Regions from separate parts of the Nanhaiella sioensis genome, predicted to be linked through region 2. Evidence: a T-box and tRNA genes for the amino acid it is inferred to sense, from the RefSeq annotation. Region 2 holds a T-box; the other holds one or more tRNA genes.
What was found. A T-box is a leader RNA that pairs with one kind of tRNA and senses whether it is charged. The one in region 2 lies ahead of tyrS (tyrosine--tRNA ligase), so its partner is inferred to be a tRNA-Tyr.

Region 1 (9,152 bases), 1.1 Mb from region 2:
TGCCAATCGAACTTGGAGATAGCTGGTTCTCTCCGAAATAGCTTTAGGGCTAGCCTCAAGTGAAGAGTCTTGGAGGTAGAGCACTGATTGGACTAGGGGCCCCCAACGGGTTACCGAATTCAGTCAAACTCCGAATGCCAAAGACTTATACTTGGGAGTCAGACTGCGAGTGATAAGATCCGTAGTCGAAAGGGAAACAGCCCAGACCACCAGCTAAGGTCCCAAAGTATACGTTAAGTGGAAAAGGATGTGGAGTTGCATAGACAACCAGGATGTTGGCTTAGAAGCAGCCACCATTTAAAGAGTGCGTAATAGCTCACTGGTCGAGTGACTCTGCGCCGAAAATGTACCGGGGCTAAACGTATCACCGAAGCTGTGGACTGTCCTTACGGACAGTGGTAGGAGAGCGTTCTAAGTGCAGCGAAGCTAGACCGAGAGGACTGGTGGAGCGCTTAGAAGTGAGAATGCCGGTATGAGTAGCGAAAGAGGGGTGAGAATCCCCTCCACCGAATGCCTAAGGTTTCCTGAGGAAGGCTCGTCCGCTCAGGGTAAGTCGGGACCTAAGCCGAGGCCGAAAGGCGTAGGCGATGGACAACAGGTTGAGATTCCTGTACCACCTCCTCACCATTTGAGCAATGGGGGGACGCAGAAGGATAGGGTAAGCGCACTGTTGGATATGTGCGTCCAAGCAGTTAGGCTGACAAGTAGGTAAATCCGCTTGTCATAAAGGCTGAGCTGTGATGGCGAGGGAAATATAGTACCGAAGTTCCTGATTCCACACTGCCAAGAAAAGCCTCTAGCGAGGTGAGAGGTGCCCGTACCGCAAACCGACACAGGTAGGCGAGGAGAGAATCCTAAGGTGAGCGAGAGAACTCTCGTTAAGGAACTCGGCAAAATGACCCCGTAACTTCGGGAGAAGGGGTGCTTTTTAGGGTGAATAGCCCTGAGAAGCCGCAGTGAAAAGGCCCAGGCGACTGTTTAGCAAAAACACAGGTCTCTGCGAAGCCGCAAGGCGAAGTATAGGGGCTGACACCTGCCCGGTGCTGGAAGGTTAAGAGGAGGGGTTATCCGTAAGGAGAAGCTCTGAATCGAAGCCCCAGTAAACGGCGGCCGTAACTATAACGGTCCTAAGGTAGCGAAATTCCTTGTCGGGTAAGTTCCGACCCGCACGAAAGGTGTAACGATCTGGGCACTGTCTCAACGAGAGACTCGGTGAAATTATAGTACCTGTGAAGATGCAGGTTACCCGCGACAGGACGGAAAGACCCCGTGGAGCTTTACTGTAGCCTGATATTGAATTTTGGTACAGCTTGTACAGGATAGGTAGGAGCCGTAGAAACCGGAGCGCTAGCTTCGGTGGAGGCGTCGGTGGGATACTACCCTGGCTGTATTGAAATTCTAACCTACGGAGCTAATCGCTTCGGGAGACAGTGTCAGGTGGGCAGTTTGACTGGGGCGGTCGCCTCCTAAAAAGTAACGGAGGCGCCCAAAGGTTCCCTCAGAATGGTTGGAAATCATTCGAAGAGTGCAAAGGCATAAGGGAGCTTGACTGCGAGACCTACAAGTCGAGCAGGGACGAAAGTCGGGCTTAGTGATCCGGTGGTTCCGCATGGAAGGGCCATCGCTCAACGGATAAAAGCTACCCCGGGGATAACAGGCTTATCTCCCCCAAGAGTCCACATCGACGGGGAGGTTTGGCACCTCGATGTCGGCTCATCGCATCCTGGGGCTGTAGTCGGTCCCAAGGGTTGGGCTGTTCGCCCATTAAAGCGGTACGCGAGCTGGGTTCAGAACGTCGTGAGACAGTTCGGTCCCTATCCGTCGTGGGCGTAGGAAATTTGAGAGGAGCTGTCCTTAGTACGAGAGGACCGGGATGGACACACCGCTGGTGTACCAGTTGTCCTGCCAAGGGCATAGCTGGGTAGCTATGTGTGGAAGGGATAAGTGCTGAAAGCATCTAAGCATGAAGCCCCCCTCAAGATGAGATTTCCCATAGCGTAAGCTAGTAAGATCCCTCGAAGATGACGAGGTTGATAGGTCTGAGGTGGAAGCGTGGTGACACGTGGAGCTGACAGATACTAATAGATCGAGGACTTAACCAAGTTAGAAATGCAGAGCAAGCTTTGTTCAATGAATGTCTATTATCTAGTTTTGAAGGAATATCAACTTATTCCTACATATAATGTCTGGTGGCGATAGCGAAGAGGTCACACCCGTTCCCATACCGAACACGGAAGTTAAGCTCTTCAGCGCCGATGGTAGTTGGGGGTTTCCCCCTGTGAGAGTAGGACGTTGCCAGGCTCATTGTTCCACAGTAGCTCAGTGGTAGAGCTATCGGCTGTTAACCGATCGGTCGCAGGTTCGAATCCTGCCTGTGGAGCCATGCTTCCATAGCTCAGCAGGTAGAGCACTTCCATGGTAAGGAAGAGGTCACCGGTTCAAGCCCGGTTGGGAGCTTACAATGAAAAGTATTGGCCCGTTGGTCAAGTGGTTAAGACACCGCCCTTTCACGGCGGTAACACGGGTTCGAATCCCGTACGGGTCACCACGGAGGATTAGCTCAGCTGGGAGAGCACTTGCCTTACAAGCAAGGGGTCGGCGGTTCGATCCCGTCATCCTCCACCATTAAATATTAAGCCGGTGTAGCTCAACTGGTAGAGCAACTGACTTGTAATCAGTAGGTTGGGGGTTCAAGTCCTCTCGCCGGCACCATCTATAAACATATGGAGGGGTAGCGAAGTGGCTAAACGCGGCGGACTGTAAATCCGCTCCCTGAGGGTTCGGCGGTTCGAATCCGTCCCCCTCCACCATGTTTTTTGAATAATAATGGGCTATAGCCAAGCGGTAAGGCAACGGACTTTGACTCCGTCATGCGCTGGTTCGAATCCAGCTAGCCCAGCCACTTTAGTTTTTTGTTTTGAGCCATTAGCTCAGTTGGTAGAGCATCTGACTTTTAATCAGAGGGTCGGAGGTTCGAGTCCTCCATGGCTCACTCTTAAGACGATATCTTTTTGATAGGTAAAAATACATACTACCAGAAACATCTAAATCATGTGATTTAGATGTTTTTTTGTATATATATACAAAATGTTGTTAAGTTGAATCATTGATGCTATTACAGATAAAATATAAGTATAGTCTAGAAGGGGGAAAATGTTGTGATGAAACAAGTATCAATAATTGGGGTACCTATGGATTTAGGACAAATGCGTAGAGGGGTAGATATGGGACCTAGCGCAATTCGTTACGCAGGTGTTACAGAAAGACTTGAGAATTTATCTTATGAAATAGAAGATTTAGGGGATATTGAAATTGGTAAACCTGAGAGAGCAAATGCTATCGTTGAAAATCATAAACTCCGAAACTTGAAAGCGGTTGCTGAAGCGAGTGAACGTTTAGCAGATAAAGTCCAGGGGGTAATTAAAGAAAAACGTTTTCCATTAGTTCTTGGTGGAGATCACAGTATTGCCATTGGAACATTAGCTGGAGTTGCGAAGAGTTATAATAATTTAGGTGTGATATGGTACGATGCTCATGGAGATCTAAACACAGAGGAAACCTCTCCGACAGGAAATATCCATGGAATGCCGTTAGCAACAAGTATGGGTATTGGTCATAAGACCTTAACAGAGATAGCAGGATATACTCCAAAGGTTAAACCTGAAAATATCGTTATTATTGGTGCAAGATCACTTGATGACGGAGAAAAAGAACTTATTAAAGAAAAAGGTATAACTGTTTATACAATGCATGAGATTGATCGTTTAGGTATGGCTAATGTTATGGAGCAGGCTATTAATTACCTTAAAGATCGTACTGATGGTGTACACTTGTCATTAGATTTAGATGGCTTGGATCCACATGATGCTCCAGGTGTAGGCACACCAGTAATTGGTGGGATAAGCTATCGTGAGAGCCATTTAGCAATGGAAATGTTAGCAGAAGCAAATATTATTACATCTGCTGAATTTGTTGAAGTAAACCCTATACTTGATGAAAGAAATACTACAGCTACTGTTGCAGTAGCATTAATTGGCTCGCTATTTGGAGAAAAACTACTTTAATGAATAGATGTATGGACTGTGTTTTTAGGTGGAGTGAAATCTCCACCTAATTTTATTAAGAAACACGTTGACTATAGATAATATAATATATTAGAAATGATTGCTTACTATAAACTCTCTCTTTATTACGAACTTTCCCTTCCTATATCATCGAATTTTGTAATCCTCATGGAAATTATACTATTTTAAACACACCCCTCCTTAATTTTGTTAAAATATTTATATGCATATTTTGAAACCTTTTATAAGTTAGAGACGTAAATAAGCTAGCCGCATGGAGCGGGGGTATGAATAATATGGAAACAATTGTAAAAAAAAGAATAAAACAAGTTATTAAAGGAGATCAAAACGCATTTGCAGAAATTGTAGAGATTTATAAAGATAAAGTATTTCAATTATGCTATAGAATGCTCGGAAATCGTCATGAGGCTGAGGATATTGCCCAAGAAGCTTTTATTCGTGCATATACAAATATTCAAAGCTTTAATCAAGATCTCAAATTCTCGACTTGGTTATACCGAATTGCTACAAATCTTTCAATTGATAGAATTAGGAAAAAGAAACCAGACTATTATTTAGATGCAGAAGTTTCTGGAACAGACGGGCTGACTATGTATTCTAATGTAGCTGCCGATGAAGCTTTGCCTGAAGAAGAGCTTGAGAGACTAGAATTACATGAAACGATCCAAGGCGAAATATTGAAGCTTCCAGAAAAATATCGTACAGTCATCGTATTGAAATATATTGATGAATTACCTTTGAAAGAAATTAGTAAAATATTGGATTTACCTATAGGTACGGTAAAGACACGGATTCATCGTGGTAGAGAAGCATTAAGAAACCAACTTCGAAATGTATAATGAAGGGGTGATTAAAAATGAAATGTCCTGAGAACATTGTTTATTTAATGCATGAATATTTAGATGAAGATATTTCACTAGAAGATAAAAACTTGTTAATTGATCATGTGAAAAGTTGTGAAGACTGTGAGGCGCACTTCCATGAACTTAAAAAATCAATTGCGCTCGTCCAAAGTATTTCACATGTAGAGGCACCTAGCAATTTCACAAATAACGTCATGCAAAGTTTGCCTAAAGAAAAACGATCAGCTGGCGCAAGGCGTTGGTTGAGAAATCATCCTTTTCTAACAGCGGCATCGCTTTTTATCGTCTTAATGGCAGGTAGTATTTTTTCAAACTGGACAGAGGATGACCAGTTTTCTGTATCTAAGCAACCGAATCTAATTATCCAAAACACTACTGTGACCGTTCCAGAAGGTGAAATAGTTGAAGGGCCAGTCATTGTAAAAAATGGTACGCTCAAAATAGAAGGGGAAATTAACGGTGATGCAACAGTGATTAATGGAGATCAGTATCTTGCTTCTGCTGGTAATGTTACGGGCGAAATTAAGGAAATTAATGAATTATTTGAATGGTTATGGTATCATCTAAAGGATATTGCAAAGGATACAGTAAATCTATTTGACCAAGATCAGTCAAAGTAGATACAGAATAATGAGGGTCATCTTAATAAAGATGCCCTTTTTTTCTAAGGTTGTTTTCGCAGTAATTGTTGGTTTGTGCAATAAGAGTTAAACGCGAATACCTCTAAGCGAGGAGCATCTTTTCTCCTCTAAAACCATGTAAACCATATAATATTCACCAGTTACTCAAATTAAAGTAGAAAAAGGAACAAGGTTTACGAAAAGAGCGTCTATTTTTTTATGAAATGAAGGCCCCATATAGCTTTTTTGTAAATTTCACGTTGGCTACAACGTTTGCGAAAAAACTTAATACTAATAATAATATATAATACATTATTTTAGGTTTAATTAGGTTTAGTATGATATATGCTATAATAGTCATATTTATATAGAAGAGTAAGTCAAGTACTTGAATAATGGAGGAAGTGTGAGAATGTCTTCAGAGGGTCTCTCAATCTTTAATTATCTAGGTATTATCGTCGATATTCTCGTTGTTTGGTATGTTATCTATAAGCTAATAATGGTCGTACGAGGAACGAGAGCTGTACAGCTTCTCAAAGGAATCACTGTTATTATAACCATTCACATATTAAGTCAGTATTTAGGCTTAAAAACGTTAGGATGGTTAATGAATCAAGTGATAACATGGGGATTTTTAGCTATCATTATTATTTTTCAGCCTGAGCTACGTCGTGCACTAGAACAATTAGGACGAGGTAGATTCTTTTCAAGAATTACGATTAATGAGGAAGAAGAACAAGCAAACTCGATTGAAGCCATTGTAAAAGCTACAGATTATATGGCAAAACGTCGTATTGGCGCTTTGATTACGATTGAGCGTGAAACAGGGATGAGCGATTATATTGAAACAGGAATACCACTTCATGCTAAGGTTTCTTCCGAATTGCTTATCAATATTTTTATCCCAAATACACCACTTCATGATGGCGCGGTCGTGTTACAAAATAATCAAGTGTCTGCAGCTGCGTGTTATTTACCATTGTCAGAAAGTCCATTTATATCTAAAGAGCTTGGAACGAGGCATCGAGCAGCGCTAGGTGTGAGTGAAGTAACGGATAGCCTTACGATCGTTGTTTCAGAAGAAACTGGTAGTGTTTCTCTAACTAAGAATGGTGAATTACATAGAGATTTAACACAAGATTCTTTTCGAGAACTTCTTACAAATGAACTAAAACCAACTCAAAACCAAGCTACTTCTACTCGTTGGCAATGGAGGTGGCAAAAAAATGGATAAGTTCATGAACAATCGGTGGTTTATGAGGATTATCGCCTTGTTATTGGCGTTGATGTTATATATGTCTGTCTATATTCAGGAACAGAAAGAGCAGAGTGATGGAAGCCTCACACTCCCTCTTTTTGATGATTCAACTGAAATATTAGAAGATATACCTGTTGAGGTTTTATATGATCAAGAGCGATTTGTTGTAACAGGTGCTCCTCAATCAGCTGATGTGAGATTAGAAGGGCCAACAAGCAAAGTTAAAACGATAATAGCACTAAGAAATATAAAAGTTTACGCTAACCTAGAAAACAAATCAGAGGGTAATTACTTAGTAACGCTTGAATATGAGAATGTGGATGATAAGGTAAACGTTACATTTGAACCCACATCCCGATATGAGGTAGCATTGCATGAAAAAGTAACGCAAGAATTCGCTATCAAGGTGGATTATAACGAATCTTTAGTAACAGAAGGGTATACTGTAGAGAACTTGGTACCTGAACCTACTATAGTCTCCATAACAGGAGCAAAAGAAGAGGTTGAAAGAACTGCAATCGTAAGAGCTTATATTGATTTACAGGATGTTATTGATGATGTAACGCTTGAATCATCAGTGACAGTACATGATAAAGACGGGCAACCATTAAATGTAGAGGTTGAACCAGCAAACATTAGTGTTGGGGTCTCTATTATAAGTCCAAATAAAGTAGTACCCCTTAATTTTATAGAAGAAGGAACATTACAAGGTATATACATCAAGAACATTGAAATGGTTCCGGATAAAGTAACAGTCTATGGACCGAAAAACGTCATTGATAGTATTACGAAAGATGATGTCATCGACATTCCTATCGATCTTAATAGTATAACTAAAGATGAAGAAATCATCATCCCTATTAAGGTACCTGAAGGAGCTACGAAAATAGACCCTGTAGAAGTGAAGGTTGCGATTGATGTAGAAGAAGAGGTTACAGAAACTTTTACCGATATACCGATCGTTTCTGAAGGGTTAGGAGAAGGCTTAGCACTAAGCTTTTCTGACCTAGAAAACGGAGCACTAGATATAACGGTAACAGGTAGAAAGAGCTCTATTGAAAATATAAGCAACAGTAATATTAAAGTAACGATTGATGTAGCAAATTTACCTGTAGGAGATTATGAAGTACCTGTTGAGGTGTCTATTTTAAATGAAGAAGGCATTGAACCAGTTGATATTTCTTTGGAAATACCTATAGAAAATGTGAAAGTTAATATATCTGGTATTGAGTAAACATATAAACGGTAATTGTCCTAAAAAGGAGCGAATAAAGGAAATGAGTAAATATTTTGGTACAGATGGAGTGCGCGGGGTTGCTAATAGTGAGTTGACGCCTGAATTAGCATTCAAAATTGGTCGTTTTGGAGGGTATGTCCTAACAAAGGATGAAGAACGTCCTAAAGTTCTTATCGGGAGAGACACCCGTATTTCTGGTCATATGCTTGAAGGGGCTCTTGTCGCAGGTCTACTATCAATTGGAGCTGAAGTGATGAGATTAGGAGTTATCTCTACACCAGGTATTGCTTACTTAACGAAAGCGCTAGGTTCTCAAGCAGGTGTAATGATTTCTGCCTCTCATAACCCTGTTCAAGATAATGGGATTAAATTCTTTGGTCCTGATGGATTTAAATTGTCAGATGAACAAGAAGCAGAGATAGAAGAATTGCTGGATCGACCTGAAGATGAGTTGCCACGTCCAATCGGAGGCGACTTAGGGCAAGTGAATGACTACTTTGAAGGTGGACAAAAATATTTACAGTTTTTAAAACAATCTGTTGATGAAGACTTTTCTGGCATACACGTCGCACTTGATTGTGCGCATGGTGCTACTTCATCATTAGCGCCGCATCTTTTTGCTGATTTAGAAGCAGATATATCAACGATGGGAACTTCACCAAATGGTGTGAATATTAATGATAACGTGGGCTCAACACATCCAGGAAGTTTGTCAGATCTCGTTAAAGAAAAAGGGGCTGACCTTGGTCTTGCATTTGATGGTGATGGAGATCGTTTAATTGCTATTGATGAGAACGGTGATATTGTTGATGGCGATCAAATTATGTTTATTTGTAGTAAATATTTGAAAGAGCAGGGACGCCTAAAGCATCAAACAGTCGTTTCTACTGTAATGAGTAATATTGGTTTCTATAAAGGATTAGAAGAAATTGAAGTACAAAGTATACAAACATCGGTAGGTGACCGTTATGTTGTCGAAGAAATGAAGAAAAATGGTTATAGCCTAGGTGGAGAACAATCAGGTCATATAATCTTTTTAGACTATAACACGACTGGTGATGGTTTATTAACAGGGATTCAGCTCGTTAA
Region 2 (9,152 bases):
TAGACATATATGATCTAACAGCTGGTATATTATATGATTTCTGCAAAGCATAACGAACAGAAGTCAGACCGTGTGTTCTACCATCATAGTTTCCTGGCGAATAAGTCTTTCCACCAGCTGGAACTTTTAATTCGACATCAGCTAATACTGAACCAGGCTGAACTTTTCCTAACTCCATTGCAGGACCGTAAGCTAACAAAGGCTTCATTGTAGAACCGTTTGAACGAGGTGCATTGGTAGCATGGTTCAGCTGTTCTCGATCATGGTCGCGTCCACCAACAAAGCTGATGATTTTACCAGTTGTATTTTCAATTAGTACAGCTCCAGCTTCAATAGGCTCCATTACTTGAACCATTTCCCCAGTTTCAGGATCTTCTTTTTCTTCTGGCTTGTCAGGTGCGAAATATTCAAAGTTTTGAACTACAGTTTGCATTTCATCATAGATTTCTTTATCAATTGTCGTATGGATTTTATAGCCATTTTGTCGTAAGTTTTTACTCGCACGATTTATATAATCGTTGTATAGATCGTCGTTTTCCGCTAAATCGGTCACTTCGTACCCGTCGTTTTCAGCTAATATTTCGGCTAATATTTCCTCTGCACGATCCTCAATCTCAAAAGTAAGCCAAGGGTAATTATCTATTGGAGATGGCTTAGGTGGTGCAAAATCTGCTGTTATATCGTAATTTAATGCAGATTCATATTCTTCCTTCGTAATAAACTCAGCTTGCAGCATACGGCTAAGTACAGTGTGCATTCTATTCATAGATGATTCTAAATTCTCTTTTATCTCACCTTTATTTGTAAATGGTGTATAGCTAAAGCTTTGAAATAAACCAGCAATAAATGCGCTTTGAGGTATGTTTAAATCTCTCGCATCAACATCAAAAATACCTTGAGCAGCTGTTTGGATACCAGCAATGTTCCTACCTGAAGAATTTCTTCCGAGAGTAGAAACATTTAAGTAAGCTTCAAGAATTTCATCTTTGTCAAAAGATTGTTCAAGTCGCAGAGCAAGTAACATTTCCTTTGCCTTACGTTCGAATGATACTTCGTTTGAAAGTATTTGGTTTTTAATTAACTGTTGGGTAAGCGTACTACCACCAGTTCTTATAGATGAATTTGTAACTTCTTGGAAAAGGGCACGCATGATTGCTTTTGGAACAATTCCACTATGATCCCAAAAAAACTCATCTTCTGTTGCAACGACTGCATTTATTAGGTGCTGAGAAACATCATCTATACTAACTTCTTCACGATCAAGGTCGGAACGAAGCTTACCTAAATAAACATTATCATCAAAATATAACTCAGTCGTTTCTTCATAATTATAAATGTCTTTTTTCATACTATCATAAGAGCGGATGGGTTCATCCTTTACTAACGACGCGAAGTAGCCAGCTCCAACACCACCAGCAAAAAAGAATCCGATTAATCCAATAATAATAAAGAGTAAGGTGATGTTCCAAAACACACCGTAGGTAATTCTTGCACCTTTAACAGCATCTTTGCTACTGAACATCTTTTGTACTTTTTGTAATCGATCTTGCCAATTAGATCTATTATCACTCATATTCAATATTTCCCCCCTGGGTACAATCAACTAAAAATCTCTATCTAATTTATAATTTTTAATCATTGAAGTTTTATTAAAAAGCTGCTTTCGCATGGGTTGTTGCTTTTCGTACTAAGAGTTAAATACATATTCATTTAGTTTTCGTGGCATTTTTCTACTTTAAAATTTTTAGTAACAATAGCAGCAAAGTTTACGAAAAGAGCCTATTAAAAAGCTCTCTCCCAAAAATTTGTAGTTATTGTTAGTAACAAATTAATTTCATTCAGTTATTATTTTGTTGTAGAAAAAGTTGCATTGTATGCTAGTTTTCTATGTATTTATTCCTTTGCCACAATAAACAACTATCATTTGGAAAACCACTTTATAAAAAGACAAAATCATTACAATTATAGCATAAGTCATTTTCCTTGTTCTAAAATATTTTTGTTTCCATATTTTAAATGTAAATTGTATGATATGGCTTAAGGCCTATGAATAAAATATCATTTTTCGTATGGAAGATTTGAACTTACAAATCGTTAAATTTGTAAAGCTTAATTCAAAATAATTAAATGTGTTCTTGACATTTATGATGCTAATGTGATAAAAATATTCTTAACTCAAATACATGAATGCAATGATAGGAATTAGTAGTGAAATATCTCCCTGTAAACATGGTTGTTAGGTCAATTTAACAACTTCACTTAGAGAGCTGGTGTTTGGTGGGAACCAGTACAAAGATATGCATGAATTACCTCCTAGAGCATCTTTTGCGAACGGTTAGTTGACTAAGTAGCAAAGGACGGTTTTACCGTTATCTTTTTAAGCCGGAGGATATATTCCTCAAGTAGGGTGGTACCGCGAATACACTCGTCCCTTCATTTTTAGGGGCGAGTTTTTTATTTGTCTAGCTTAAGGCTTCGTCGGCTTTAGATCATTAGCCGATCTACAAAAATGTTAACAAGTAACCTTCTTGTTAGGTTGTCTTATGCGAGTCTTGGGAGTTGACCCGATTACAACATTATCCACAGGACGTTGGCAATAATGAGGCCCCTTGCGTTGTTCTAATTTAACGAAAAGGAGATGATCTGTATGAATCTAATAGAGGATTTGCAGTTCAGAGGATTAATTAATCAAATTACTGATGAAGATGGGTTGGAAAAGCTTTTAAATGAGGAGACAGTAAAATTATATAGTGGATTTGATCCGACAGCAGATAGTTTACACATTGGTCATTTATTACCAATATTGGTTTTAAAGAGGTTTCAATTAGCTGGCCATCAACCAATTGCACTTGTCGGTGGAGGAACAGGGTTAATTGGTGACCCAAGTGGTAGAAGTAGTGAGAGGTCATTAAATACAGAAGATGTAGTCATTGAATGGTCTAATCGTATAAAGCAACAGCTGTCTCGTTTTCTAGATTTTGATAATGGTGAAAATAAAGCCCTTTTAGCAAATAATTTTGATTGGATTGGCAAGCTAGATGTTGTTACATTTTTGCGAGATGTAGGTAAAAATTTTGGGATCAATTATATGCTTGCAAAAGATTCCGTTCAATCAAGAATTGAGTCGGGGATTTCATTTACAGAATTCAGCTATATGATATTACAATCATTAGACTTTTTACATTTATATAAAGAACAAAATTGTAAAGTACAAATTGGTGGTAGTGACCAATGGGGAAATATTACTGCAGGCTTAGAATTAATTAGAAAATCTTCTGATGAAGAGGAAAAAGCATTTGGATTAACGATACCACTCGTCACGAAAGCAGACGGTACAAAATTCGGCAAAACTGCTGGTGGAGCCGTATGGTTAGATAAGGAAAAAACATCTCCATACGAGTTTTATCAGTTCTTTATTAATTCTGATGACAGAGATGTAATCAATTTTCTTAAGTATTTTACATTCTTATCTAAGGATGAAATTGAGCAATTAGAGCAAGAATTACGTGACGCACCTGAACAAAGAACGGCTCATAAAGCGCTTGCTCAAGAAGTGACCAAGTTAGTTCATGGAGAAGAGGCATTAAATCAGGCAATTAAAATATCTAATTCACTATTCAATGGAGAGATTTCGGCACTGACAGCTGAAGAAATTAAACAAGGATTTAAAGATGTCCCTTCATACAATTTTGAAGGTGAAGATGAAATAGATTTAGTTGATTTGCTAGTTACTAGCAAGGTTTCCCCATCAAAGCGTCAAGCAAGAGAAGATATAAAAAATGGAGCTATATATATTAATGGTGAACGAACACAAGAAATTGATCGTGTCATAACTAACACGGATAGAATCGAAGGCCAATTCACTGTTATTCGCCGAGGTAAGAAAAAATACTTCCTAATCAAGTATTAATAGCCAAGCGCAGCTGACATGGTGCTCATTTTATAAATCACAACAATGATAAAATATATTAATTAACATAATAAAAACCTTAGAAAATCATTTCTAGGGTTTTTGCACTTATTAACGAGAGTAGAAATCAATACAATTAAAAAGCCTATTAACACTAATATTTTTGAGAAAACCTAGTTAGAGGTTTAAAGCCTGCTCAACTGCTTGAACAGATTCTTATTCTATGTCCTTGAAAGAATGACTATAAATGACCAAAATCATTTGTGGAGTGTTACCTAAACGGGCAGGCATACTTTCACAGGAATTCTCTGACTAATTAAAATTGTTGCATGAGAATGTCTTAAACATGTGGTGTTATCTTTTTTTTGCCAGTTTTTTTATAATTCGTTTAATAAAGTATTTGTTGGTGCGGTAAATGAGTAGATTTCTTGATTGATGGAAGATAAAGACAGTATCATTCTTCCGAGAGATAATTTTTAAATTGGTTAATTACCCCCTTCATTTAGGGTGATTCGGAGTTAGAACTTCTTTATTATCACGAGTTGAGTGTATCCATACTTTTCAAAAGGCTGATTTGAATTACGGTGGAGTTATATTAGAAGAGGAAATTGATTGTGACCATGCTGGAGAAGAAAATGGAAGCTATGATCTAAGTAAAGCAAATATTGTTATCTCTCAAAATCTTGCTTAACATGCAAAGTGGAGACAGTATACTAGGTATGCAGACGACATTAAAAAGGTTCTTTATGGACCTTATGATGGAAAATCCATTTATAGAGAGGTTAGAAGTTTTTGATAGGTGAATTAAGGCTAATTAATGAGCTCAATATGTGTTGTATATTGATGTAATTATTAAACATTAATAAACATCAAAAAATCAAAAAAATAAGTATCAGCTGGGTGTTAAATTACCACTGTAAGGTAGGGGATAAAAATGGAGATATTAATAATAAGACATGGTGAATCAGAAGCAGATATTCTTAATGTACATGAAGGAAGAGCTGATTTCTCATTAACACAAAAAGGAACAATTCAAGCGAAATCTTTAGCTTCACATTTAGTTGAAAATTTTGGGGAATTTGATGCAATTTGGACAAGCACATTAAAAAGGGCTTCTGAAACAGCAAAGATTTTGGGAGCAAAATTAAAATGTAATATTACTTATAGTGACGGCCTTAGAGAGAGGAACAATGGTATTTTAGCTGGGCAGCCTATTACAAAAGAAAACATGAATTCTCACTATGACTTAAAACCATTTGAGAGTATTCTAGAAGGAGAAACAGATATAGAGTTTAGAGCAAGAGCAGAAACTATCCTATTAAAAATATTAGATGAACATAATGATTCTAACAGAATTATTATATTGTCACATGGTGGTATGATTGAAAAATTGATACATGTTTTATTAAGATTACCTCCTGTTCCTAATTGTTTTATTCATACTCAAGATACAGGAGTACATTTAATTGAGTATAACTCATCTAATATTGTAATAAAATATTTTAATAATACAGATCATTTGAGTCAATTAGCTTCCCAAAAAATCTCCTCCAAATAACTTGAGGAGAATACATTATTCTACAAAGTAAAAAACAAACAAAAAACCCTAGAAACTTTGATAAAACAAGGTTTCTAGGGTTTTTACCATCGCTAGATATAAAGCGATTTAATTAACGAGAGTAGAACTCAACGATTAATGATTCGTTAATTTCAGCTGGTAATTCAGAACGTTCAGGTAAACGAGTGAATGTACCTTCTAGGTTATCAGCATTGAAGTTTACGTACTCAGGTACGAAGTTTGTAGCTTCAATAGCTTCTTTAATAATGTCAAGATTACGAGATTTCTCACGTACAGAAATCGTTTGACCAGGTTTAACTTTATATGAAGGAATGTCTAATCGACCTCCATCAACGATAATATGACCATGGTTAACTAATTGACGTGCTTGACGACGAGTACGAGCTAATCCTAAGCGATATACTAAGTTATCAAGACGAGATTCTAAAAGAACCATAAAGTTTTCACCATGTTTACCAGCCATTTTACCAGCTGCATCAAACAAGTTACGGAATTGACGTTCGTTTACACCGTACATGTGACGAAGCTTCTGTTTTTCTTGTAACTGTAAACCATATTCAGAAAGTTTTTTACGTTGACCTGGGCCATGTTGACCTGGTGCATAAGGGCGTTTCTCTAATTCTTTTCCCGTTCCACTTAGTGAAATTCCAAGACGACGAGATAATTTCCATGCTGGACCTGTATAACGAGCCATGATGACTCCTCCTTCAATGTTTTTATTTTGTATAAAATAAAAACAGACGTAATGTATTTCATTCAGCCCATTTTGTTTTTCATGTATCCTCGCTCTAGCAGCAGAGAGTTACACGATACACCTCCAATAGAGAGGAACAAACTGAGAACCCAATGTACATCACATAAGCTGCGATATTTTACACAACGAACATTATATGTTTTTTCTTCATGAAAGTCAAGAAGGTTATAATAAGAAAGTACATATACAGAAAATTATCAGGATAAAAGTAGTGTTATGGGACAAATTGACTATAAAATTTGAAAAAAATTAGGAAAAATTAATTGTTTTAAGATATAATATTGATAAGACAGAATTATTTAAACTTTCCATATATATGAACCAAACCTTAATAAACGGGTGATAAAATGGAACTAGTGGAAGAGCAAATATATACACGTATTAAAGCAGAGTTATTCGATCTGTTATTAATTGATGACAATCATAGTAATTATTATCATATACCATCGGAGTTAACCTACCTTATTAAAACTAATTTACAAGCGTTAGAAGTTAGTTTGTTTTTATATAACCACGAAATCGATCATTTTTTTCTAGAAGCTTCAACTATGACAAGTGTTGTTGAAGAGCTAGATCAGTTCTTCATTTCATCTGCAAAAATTTTACCGCATCTTCTCAATAAGACTATTATAAGACAGCCGCTAGTTGTACTTGATCAATTAGGAGATTCTTCTGTAACGATCCCTTTTAAAACTTTAATAGAAGAAAATGGTTTTTTATTAATAAAACAGAGTAACGTCAATGAGTATAGCAATCAATTTTTACAGAAGATAGGAAGAGAGTGCGAAAAATTTGTTAACCAAGTGAGGAAGTTCACAAATATTATTAATGAGGAAAAACGCTATGAGCAACTGAATCAAATAACAGCAAAGTTTCATTCCTCCATGTCAATCGACAGCGTTTTAGAGGAAATAATTGAGACACTTGAAGATATTTTTCCATCATTTACACATCATTTACTTCTTTCACATGACAACAACAATCAGAATCACATGCAAATTAGAGATTTGAATTATGATGATAACCATATTCATGAGCTCGCTATGAAAGCATATGTCAATGGTGAAGTGTTTTTTGAACAGAAGGAAAAACAATCGATCTTGTATGCTCCTCTTAGGGGTAAGCAAGGTGTGTACGGGGTGTTACAAATTACAGCACATAATAGTATCGCTTTTCCTAAACGGGAAGTAGATTTTATTATATTGCTAGCAAATACTGCAGGTAGCGCGATAGAGAATGCACAATTATATCAACAGTCGAAACGATTGATTGTTGATTTACAGCTAATAAATGCAACTTCACATACGTTAAATTCTAACCTTCGTTTAAGAGAAATAATGGCATTTATGACAGACCAAATGATAAATTCGTTCAATGCACAAGAAGTGGTTTTTGTGTTAATTGACGATAACAACGAGCTTACGGTATTACCAGGAAGTACAAGCTTTTTTGAAACTAAGGATAGTGAGGAATATATCCACTTTATCCATAAAAAAATAAAAGAAGAAATGGATTCGCTCTTTATAGGAGAGCTTCAAACTGATCATATAGTGAATGCTATTTACCGATCTTTAATGTCAGTACCAATGGTACATAGTGATAAATTAAAAGGGTTTGCACTTGTTTTACATAAACAACCACATCATTTTACCTTTGAATATTTTAAATTAATGCAATCGTTAATTCATCATTCTACGTTGGCATTTTCTAATTCTATGTTAAGAGAAGAATTGGAAAAGCTAGTTATTACTGATCATTTAACGAAGCTTTATTCAAGGAAATATCTAGATGAAAAGATTTTGTATTCATTAAGTGAAGATCCCCAAGGAACGCTATTACTTATTGATATCGACAATTTCAAAGAGGTCAATGACACATATGGTCATCAAGTAGGAGATGATATTCTTATTCAAGTGGCCGACATTATTAAAATGCATATACGAGAGAAAGACATAGGTGCGAGGTGGGGTGGAGAAGAATTTGCTATTTACCTCCCAAGGGTAGATTGTAAAATTGGTAAGGAAGTTGCTAAACGTCTAATAAAAAAGATTGAAAATGGTACAAATCCAAAAATTACGATTTCATGTGGGCTGTCTTATTGGGGAAATGACTATAAAAACAGTTTAAACGATTTGATCTTTCATGCAGATAAAGCGCTGTATAAAGCGAAAGGTTCAGGAAAAAATCAACTTGTCACTTATAATGTTGAGAACTGAAGAAAGTGCTTATACAGGTGCTCCGATGGATAATCATGTTTTTTCCGAGCTGCTCTTTTCGTAAACTTTGTTGATGAACATTTATTGGATTTCGTTGTTATTAAGATGTAAAGATACACGAACTCTAATTGGATAAGAGGTAATCTTTTAGAACGAAAACAATAATTTATGCGATACAGCAAGGAGAAAAATTGGAGCTCCTTTTTTTATTACCAAAAGAAAACGCTTTCATTTTTGTCCGCTTTTTCATATGATATAGGAGGTTGTATTAATAACCTATACAATTAAGGGGGGCATACGGAGATGAAAGATCATAAGTATCGAAATATTGAGACCTTAGTTATACACGGTGGGTATGAATCAAGTGAACATTTAGGCAGTCTAACGCCTCCATTGTTTCAGTCTTCCACATTTACTTTTGAAACTGCACAACAAGGAGAGAGAAGATTTGCTGGGGAAGAAGACGGCTATATATACTCCAGATTAAGCAATCCAACAGTGAAAATTTTAGAAGAACGTATTGCTACTTTAGAACATGGAGAGGCAGGATTAGCATTTGGCTCAGGAATGGCAGCAGTATCTGCTGTTTTGTTAGCAATGACCAAATCAGGAGATCATATCGTTTGTTCACAAGGACTATATGGTTGTACGTTTGGTTTATTACAGCTTATTGACGAAAAATATGGAATTACA

Region 1: it has a tRNA-Tyr gene. The T-box ahead of tyrS (tyrosine--tRNA ligase) is inferred to sense a tRNA for this amino acid. The anticodon was not compared.

Annotation. Positions count from the first base shown of each region.
Region 1 covers NZ_JBKAEG010000001.1:2,014,007-2,023,158, reverse strand. The annotation lists rRNA gene V1503_RS09505 (23S ribosomal RNA) at 1-2,102, shown strand, start outside; rRNA gene rrf (5S ribosomal RNA) at 2,186-2,301, shown strand; tRNA gene V1503_RS09495 (tRNA-Asn) at 2,309-2,383, shown strand; tRNA gene V1503_RS09490 (tRNA-Thr) at 2,385-2,457, shown strand; tRNA gene V1503_RS09485 (tRNA-Glu) at 2,474-2,548, shown strand; tRNA gene V1503_RS09480 (tRNA-Val) at 2,550-2,625, shown strand; tRNA gene V1503_RS09475 (tRNA-Thr) at 2,637-2,712, shown strand; tRNA gene V1503_RS09470 (tRNA-Tyr) at 2,726-2,810, shown strand; tRNA gene V1503_RS09465 (tRNA-Gln) at 2,828-2,902, shown strand; tRNA gene V1503_RS09460 (tRNA-Lys) at 2,920-2,992, shown strand; gene rocF (arginase) at 3,162-4,064, shown strand; gene sigW (RNA polymerase sigma factor SigW) at 4,361-4,924, shown strand; gene V1503_RS09445 (anti-sigma factor family protein) at 4,942-5,568, shown strand; gene cdaA (diadenylate cyclase CdaA) at 5,981-6,802, shown strand; gene V1503_RS09435 (CdaR family protein) at 6,795-8,060, shown strand; gene glmM (phosphoglucosamine mutase) at 8,104-9,152, shown strand, end outside.
Region 2 covers NZ_JBKAEG010000001.1:3,080,374-3,089,525, forward strand. The annotation lists gene V1503_RS14305 (transglycosylase domain-containing protein) at 1-1,573, opposite strand, end outside; T-box leader at 2,184-2,436, shown strand; gene tyrS (tyrosine--tRNA ligase) at 2,648-3,910, shown strand; gene V1503_RS14315 (histidine phosphatase family protein) at 4,845-5,468, shown strand; gene rpsD (30S ribosomal protein S4) at 5,581-6,183, opposite strand; gene V1503_RS14325 (sensor domain-containing diguanylate cyclase) at 6,591-8,459, shown strand; gene megL (methionine gamma-lyase) at 8,763-9,152, shown strand, end outside.